2 linked regions of the Rhodovastum atsumiense genome follow. The protein of the gene in region 1 interacts with the protein of each later gene in a pairwise test. Links are inferred from orthologs where the notes say so. Each region holds a gene or a part of one and is shown on either strand. Other genes may lie near its edges. The genes, in order: mobA and NBY65_RS29815.

What was found.
Region 2: the proteins of mobA (region 1) and NBY65_RS29815 interact in binary tests that used the Escherichia coli proteins (3 or more experiments, as listed by UniProt). The link is inferred for Rhodovastum atsumiense from one-to-one orthologs.

Annotation. Positions count from the first base shown.
Region 1 is NZ_OW485601.1:5,465,630-5,468,888, forward strand. Bases 301-3,244 are described here. They hold mobA (molybdenum cofactor guanylyltransferase MobA), read right to left. Parts: upstream 2,108-3,244; coding sequence 1,493-2,107; downstream 301-1,492. Other genes in these bases: NBY65_RS24640 (FAD-containing oxidoreductase), read left to right, coding at 301-1,351; NBY65_RS24650 (nuclear transport factor 2 family protein), read right to left, coding at 2,217-2,681; kduD (2-dehydro-3-deoxy-D-gluconate 5-dehydrogenase KduD), read right to left, coding at 2,767-3,244. In the rest of the region: more of NBY65_RS24640, read left to right, coding at 1-300; more of kduD, read right to left, coding at 3,245-3,259. UniProt on the Escherichia coli protein: Transfers a GMP moiety from GTP to Mo-molybdopterin (Mo-MPT) cofactor (Moco or molybdenum cofactor) to form Mo-molybdopterin guanine dinucleotide (Mo-MGD) cofactor.
Region 2 is NZ_OW485602.1:172,637-175,943, reverse strand. Bases 131-3,122 are described here. They hold NBY65_RS29815 (molybdopterin molybdotransferase MoeA), read right to left. Parts: upstream 2,256-3,122; coding sequence 1,005-2,255; downstream 131-1,004. Other genes in these bases: mobB (molybdopterin-guanine dinucleotide biosynthesis protein B), read right to left, coding at 2,284-2,814; hypB (hydrogenase nickel incorporation protein HypB), read right to left, coding at 131-627. Outside these bases: more of hypB, read right to left, coding at 1-130; NBY65_RS29805 (LysR family transcriptional regulator), read right to left, coding at 3,133-3,307. UniProt on the Escherichia coli protein: Catalyzes the insertion of molybdate into adenylated molybdopterin with the concomitant release of AMP.

The sequences.
Region 1 (3,259 bases):
CGGCACCGGCCAGGCCGGACCTTCGCTCGCCCTGCGACTGGCGGCCACCGGCATGAAGGTGGCCGTGGTGGAACGCGGCCGCATCGGCGGCACCTGCGTCAACACCGGCTGCACGCCGACCAAGGCCATGGTTGCCTCTGCCCGCACCGCCCATCTCGCGCGCCGGGCCGCCGATTTCGGCGTGACCGTGGCGGGCCCGGTTGGCGTGGACATGGCGCGGGTGATCGCGCGCAAGGACGACATCGTCGCGCAGTCGCGCGAGGGCCTGCGGGCGAGCCTGCTGGGAAGCGAGAACATCACGCTGATCGAAGGCCAGGCGCGGTTCCGCTCGGGCCACGAGCTGGCCGTGGGCCCGCAACTCCTGACCGCGCCGCGCATCTTCATCAATGTCGGCGGGCGGGCGGCGATTCCCGCTCTGCCCGGCCTCGGGGACGTGCCGTACCTGACGAATTCCTCGCTGCTGGCGCTCGCCACCCTGCCGCGGCATCTGATCGTGATCGGCGGCAGCTATGTGGGCCTGGAATTCGCGCAGATGTTCCGCCGCTTCGACAGCGCCGTCACCATCGTGGAAATGGGGCCGCGCCTGATCGGGCGTGAGGACGAGGACGTGTCGGCGGCGGTGCAGGCGATCCTGGAGGGCGAAGGCGTGGCCATCCGCACCGGCGCGCACTGCATCGGCGTGCGACGCGACGGCGAGGACATCGCGGTGCGTCTGGACTGCGCCGAAGGTGCGCCGGACCTCGCCGGTTCGCATCTGCTGGTCGCGACCGGGCGGCGGCCCAACACCGACGATCTCGGCCTGGCCGAGGCCGGCATCCACATCGACGAGCGCGGCCATATCGTGGTGGACGACCAGTTGCGCACCAGCGTGCCGGGCGTCTGGGCCCTGGGAGACTGCAACGGCCACGGCGCCTTCACCCACACCGCCTACAACGATTACGAGATCGTGGCCGCGACCCTGCTGGACGGCGAGCCGCGCCGGATCAGCGAGCGGATTCCCGCCTATGCGCTGTACGTCGACCCGCCGCTCGGACGCGTCGGCCTGACGACGGCGCAGGCCCGCCTGACCGGACGCAGCGTGCTGGTGGGGCACCGCCCGATGACACGGGTGGCGCGGGCCATCGAGAAGGGCGAAACCGCCGGCTTCATGCGGGTGCTGGTCGATGCGGACACGCAGGAGATCCTCGGCGCGACGGTGCTGGGTCCCGGCGGGGACGAGGTGGTGCATGCCGTGCTGGACCTGATGTACGCGCGCGCGCCCTATACGGTGATGCAGCGCGCGGTGCATATCCATCCGACGGTCGCGGAATTGCTGCCGACGGTGCTGGGCGAGCTGCAGACGCTGGAATGATTTCGTGGGAAGTGGGACTGCAAGCGTAGGGCGGATAAGCGCAGCGCAATCCGCCATCGCAAGCTTCCACAGACTGGCCGGCTTGCGTGGGCGGATTGCGCTGCGCTTATCCGCCCTACATCAAAAAGCTGATCCGGATGCCTACGGCCCGGCTGCAAGCACCGCGTCGGCGCGGGCAAGGTCCTCGGGGCTGTTGACGTTGAAGAACGGGTCCGTCGTGTAATCGTCGAAATCCACCACGGCCACGCCCTGTTCGGCGGTCCAGCGGTCGATCTTGCGCATGCCGGCGCGCAGGGCGGCCTCCAGCGCGTCAGCCAGGACGACCGGCCAGAGCGCGATCACCGGGTGGGTGCGCCCGCCGGTGGCGGCGCAGGCGATCGGCACGTCGACGGCACAGCGCGCGGCAATAAGGCGCTGCACCAGATCGGGCGGCAGGAACGGGGTATCGGTGGGCACCGAGAGCACATCGGCGGCGCCCTGCGATTCTGCCCAGCGCATGCCTGCCAGCACGCCTACCAATGGTCCTGGATTGTCCGGCAACGGGTCGGCAATGACCGGCAGGCCCCATGCGGCAAAGCGCGCCGGATCGCCATTGGCGTTCAGCGCCACCGCGCTCACCTGCGGGCGAATGGCGTCCAGCACATGGTCAAGCAGGGCGCGGCCGGCCAGAAGGCGCAACGGCTTGTCGCCGCCGCCCATCCGGCGGCCGAGCCCCCCGGCCAGCAACACCGCCGCGGGGCCTGTGTGAGAGTGCATGCCTTCATCCCCTCTGGTGGACTGTCAGGGTGCGGCATTTCCGCCATGGCGGATAGCCCGGTGAAACCGTGGCCCACCGGCCTGACGCACAGGCCGGTGGGATCCGGCATCAGACCGGGGGCAGCGGGCCGGACTGGCGGGCCAGCAGCTTCCAGTTGGCGCCGTACTTCTTCCAGACCTGCAGCACCGTGATATGCGCGGTGGAGGTCTTGCCGCCGGGCAGGTTGTTGACGGCATCGAAGACGTGGCGCACCACGGCGACGTCGCCGTCGACGAACACGGTCTGCTTCGAGAGATCGATCGACTTGAAGGCGTTGGTGCCGTCAAGCTCCTTCAGGAAATCCGCCTTGTCCTGCAGCCGTCCGTTGGAATGGCCATAGGTCAGGTCATCGGCCACCAGCGCCGCCAGGGCGGGGCCATTGCCGCTGACCATGGCGCTGCGCAGCGCCTCGACCGCGGCGGCCACGGTGTCGGATTCGGCGGCGCGGGCCGGGGTGGCGATGGCGGCAACCGCCAGGGCCGCAGCACCGATGGCGCCAAGCGCGACGCGACGGCCGGACTCGAATGAAGACATCCTGTCGTTCCTTTTCGGAAGTGTTTTTCAGGTAAAATGCGGCAGATCCGGCCGGGGACCATCCGGCCCCGGCCGGAGCCGCGCGTCAGCGGGCCAGCCAGCCGCCGTCGACGGCGAGGGTATGGCCGGTGACGTAGGCCGAGGCTTCGGAGGCCAGGAACACCACCGGCCCGGCCAGATCCGCCGGCAGGCCCCAGCGCGCGGCCGGGATGCGGTCGAGGATTTCCTTGCTGCGCACAGGATCGGCGCGCAGCGGCGCGGTGTTGTTGGTGGCCATGTAGCCGGGCGCGATCGCGTTCACGGTGACGCCGTGCTGCGACCATTCGTTCGCCATCAGCTTGGTCAGCCCCATCACGCCGCTTTTCGAGGCGGTGTAGGACGGCACGCGGATGCCGCCCTGGAAGGACAGCATCGAGGCGATGTTGACGATGCGCCCGCCCTGGCCCTGCTTGACGAACTGCCGCGCCACCGCCTGCGACATGAAGAACACCGCCTTCAGGTTCAGGTCGACGACGTCGTCCCAGTCCTTCTCGCTGAACTCGATGGCGTCGGCGCGACGGATGATGCCGGCGTTGTTG
Region 2 (3,307 bases), on another replicon or contig:
AGCGGCGAACATGTCGGGATACTTGATCGGCTTGTCGTCCCCCTCGGTGACGGAGATGACCGCCACCTTGGTCGCTTCGCCGAGATCGAAGGCCGCGGGGCAGACGAGGTTGCCGACATTCTCGATGAACAGCACGCCGCCGCGGACAAGGTCGAGATGATCGCAGGCATGGCCGACCATGTGCGCATCCAGATGGCAGCCCTTGCCGGTATTGATCTGCACCGCAGGGGCTCCGGCGGCACGGATGCGCTCGGCGTCGTTGCTGGTCTGCTGGTCGCCCTCGATCACCGCGGCCGGCACACGGCCGCCGAGGGCCTTGATGGTGCTCACGAGCAGCGTCGTCTTGCCCGAACCGGGGCTGGAGACGAAATTCAGCGCCAGCACCCCGGCCCTGGCGAAGCGCGCACGGTTCTGCCCGGCAAAGCGATCATTCTCGGCGAGGATGTCGCGCTCCAGCGAGATCGTGCGTGAAACGACACCGTCGTCACCGTGCGCATGCGCATCCGGTGATCCATCGTGATGATGGTGGTGGTGGTGGCCATGATCGTGGTCGTGGTGATGGCCATCATGTGCATGGGCCGTCACAGCCGACACTCCGGCACCACTGCATCCGCATGTCGTGCACATCAGGCAGTCTCCATTTTGACGATTTGCAGGCTATTGACACACGGTTGAGCCATGATGTGCCGGCCGGATGCCTGACCGACCCGGACAGGCCCCCTCCAATCAGGCAGGTCGAGGCTATTTCGACCCCGGCCAATCAGCAGGATCAAGGAGCAATTCGTAACTCGTTTCATTGTGCCCCAACTGCCCCCTGCATGAACAACCGCAATGATTTACCACTGCGGTCAACCAGCCTCCAATCCGGATCCGGTGTGGCCCGGCAAGGGAAGCAAATTAGCACTCTCTAAATAAGCTGGCATGCCAATATTGCGCATTCCGGATCACGCCTGCCGCGCTTCCTCTGTGCGTCGTGGCATCGCGGGGCGAGGTTGGAAGGACACTCAGAGCAGCAACTCGTAAGGGATGAAGCGCAAGGAATCACCGGGGGCCACGGCCGTGGCAGACTCGGGCAGGGCAACGAGCCCATCGGTCTCGGTCAACGACGTGAGGGCCGCGGATCCGTCACGCGAATGCTTGTAGGCGACGGGCACGGCATCCGGTCCGGTTTCAAGCCGCACCCCCATGAATTCCCGCCGTCCGGCTTTCTTCCGGTAGGAAAATCCCGCCACCACCGGGACCGTGGGCACCGCTGGCACGGCCATGCCGGCCAGCGCCGCCAGGAGCGGGCGGACGACATGAAGAAACGTGACGAAAGCCGCGACGGCATTGCCCGGCAGGCCGACCGCCGGCACGCCCCCCACAAGCGCCATCGCCACCGGCCGGCCCGGCTTGATTGCCAGACGCCAGAACACCAGTTGCCCGGATTCCTTCAGCACGGCACGGACGTGATCCTCGTCGCCGGCCGAAACCCCTCCGGAGGTCAGGATCACGTCATGCCCGGCGACCGCGTCCATGATGGCACGGCGCGTTGCCACGGCCTGGTCCGGCAGGATGCCGAGATCCGTCACCGTCGCCCCGGCCGCTTTCACCAAAGAGGCCAGCAGGGTGCGGTTCGAATCATAGCGCTGCGCCGGCCCGAGCGGCGAGCCCGGCTCGACGATCTCGTTGCCCGTTGAGAACAGCGCTACCCGTACCCGTCGGCGCACCGGCAGGTCACGCAAGCCGAGCGCCGCGGCCAGCGCGAGGTCCTGCGCCCGCAGGCGCCGGCCACGCGGCAACGCCAGTGCGCCGCAGGCCACGTCCTCGCCGGCGCGACGCAAATTCGCGCCGCGCCGCAGGCCGGCAGGCAGGGTGACGGTGCGGTCCTCGTTGACATGCACATCTTCCTGCATGAACACCGTGTCGGCGCCGGAGGGAATGGCCGCCCCGGTCAGAACACGGCATGCCGTGCCGGGCTGCAGGGGCCCGACCGCGGCGGCGCCGGCAGCCAATGTTCCCTCGATCGGCAGGCGCCCGGCATTGTCGAGATCGGCAATCCGCACCGCATAGCCATCCACCGCCGAATTATCGAACGGCGGCAGGTCGCATGGAGACAGCACGTCCTCGGCCAGCACGCGCCGGCAGGCATCGGCCAGCACGACCCTTTCGACACCCTCGACCGGAGCGACATTGCCCGTGATCAGGCGTTGCGCTTCCTCGACCGTCAATTGGCTGCCGGCATCGGCGAAGCAGTTCTCGGAAAGCTGGGTCATGACAGGATCATTCAGATGGAAGGATCATTCAGCGCGCTGGTTCGCTACCCCAGGCAATGGACTCCGCCGCCACCGCATGCGCACGCACGGCACTGGCGATGGACACGATATCATCAAGCCCGATCACCGGCACGGATGCAGCAGGAAACGGCATGTCGGAAGCAATGGCGACGATCCTGGGATCATCCGGATGCAAGGGCGGCTTGCCATTGGCAGCCCGAAACACCTCGATCTTCGGATGCGCCTCCCACTTGAAGCCCTCGACCAGCACAAGATCCACTTCCGCCATGCGCACCAGCAACTCCGGCAGGCGTGGCTCGGGGGCACCGCGCAGTTCGTGCATCAGGGCGAAGCGGACCGGGGAGACGACCATGACCTCGGTGGCACCGGCTTCGCGGTGCACCCAGGAATCCTTTCCAGGCTGATCCACATCGAAGTTGTGATGCGCACGCTTGATGGTGGAAACCCGCAGTCCCGCCGCCGTCAGGACCGGCAGCAGGTTGCGCAGCAGCGTGGTCTTGCCTGCCCCACTCCATCCGGCGAGTCCGATCACTTGCATTTTTGACTTGTCCTTCAATTGGCTCCTGGCCTGCGGGTCGATGCGGATGGGTCCGGGCAGCATAAACCGCAAACACAAGGCATGGGGAATGATTGTTGGAAACAATAGGCAGGACAATGGCTTCGCGACCGGCCCGGGGACGCCCGGATGAAACCTGGGCTGTTCCTATGCTGGTGCGGACAGGTCATGTTTGACCTGGATCAAGCACGCGGCATTCCGTGCCATCATGCCGATCGCCCCGGATGCCCCAGGCCGGGAGCAACCAGGTCAGCCGATGGCAGAGTGCAGGTCCGTGGCGGAAGCAAGGGCAACCTGGCGTCAGGCAAGAGAGGCGAGCATCGGGGCAAGAAGACGGGCCTCGGTGATGAGCGCCGCCGTGAGGGGGGGCATCGGGTCGCGCCTGGGATGTATCAGGCCGACCAGCGTGTTTGCCTCGGGAGCCACGATCGGGATCGTGACGAAGTCACCCGGCAATACCAACTCGTCGACCATG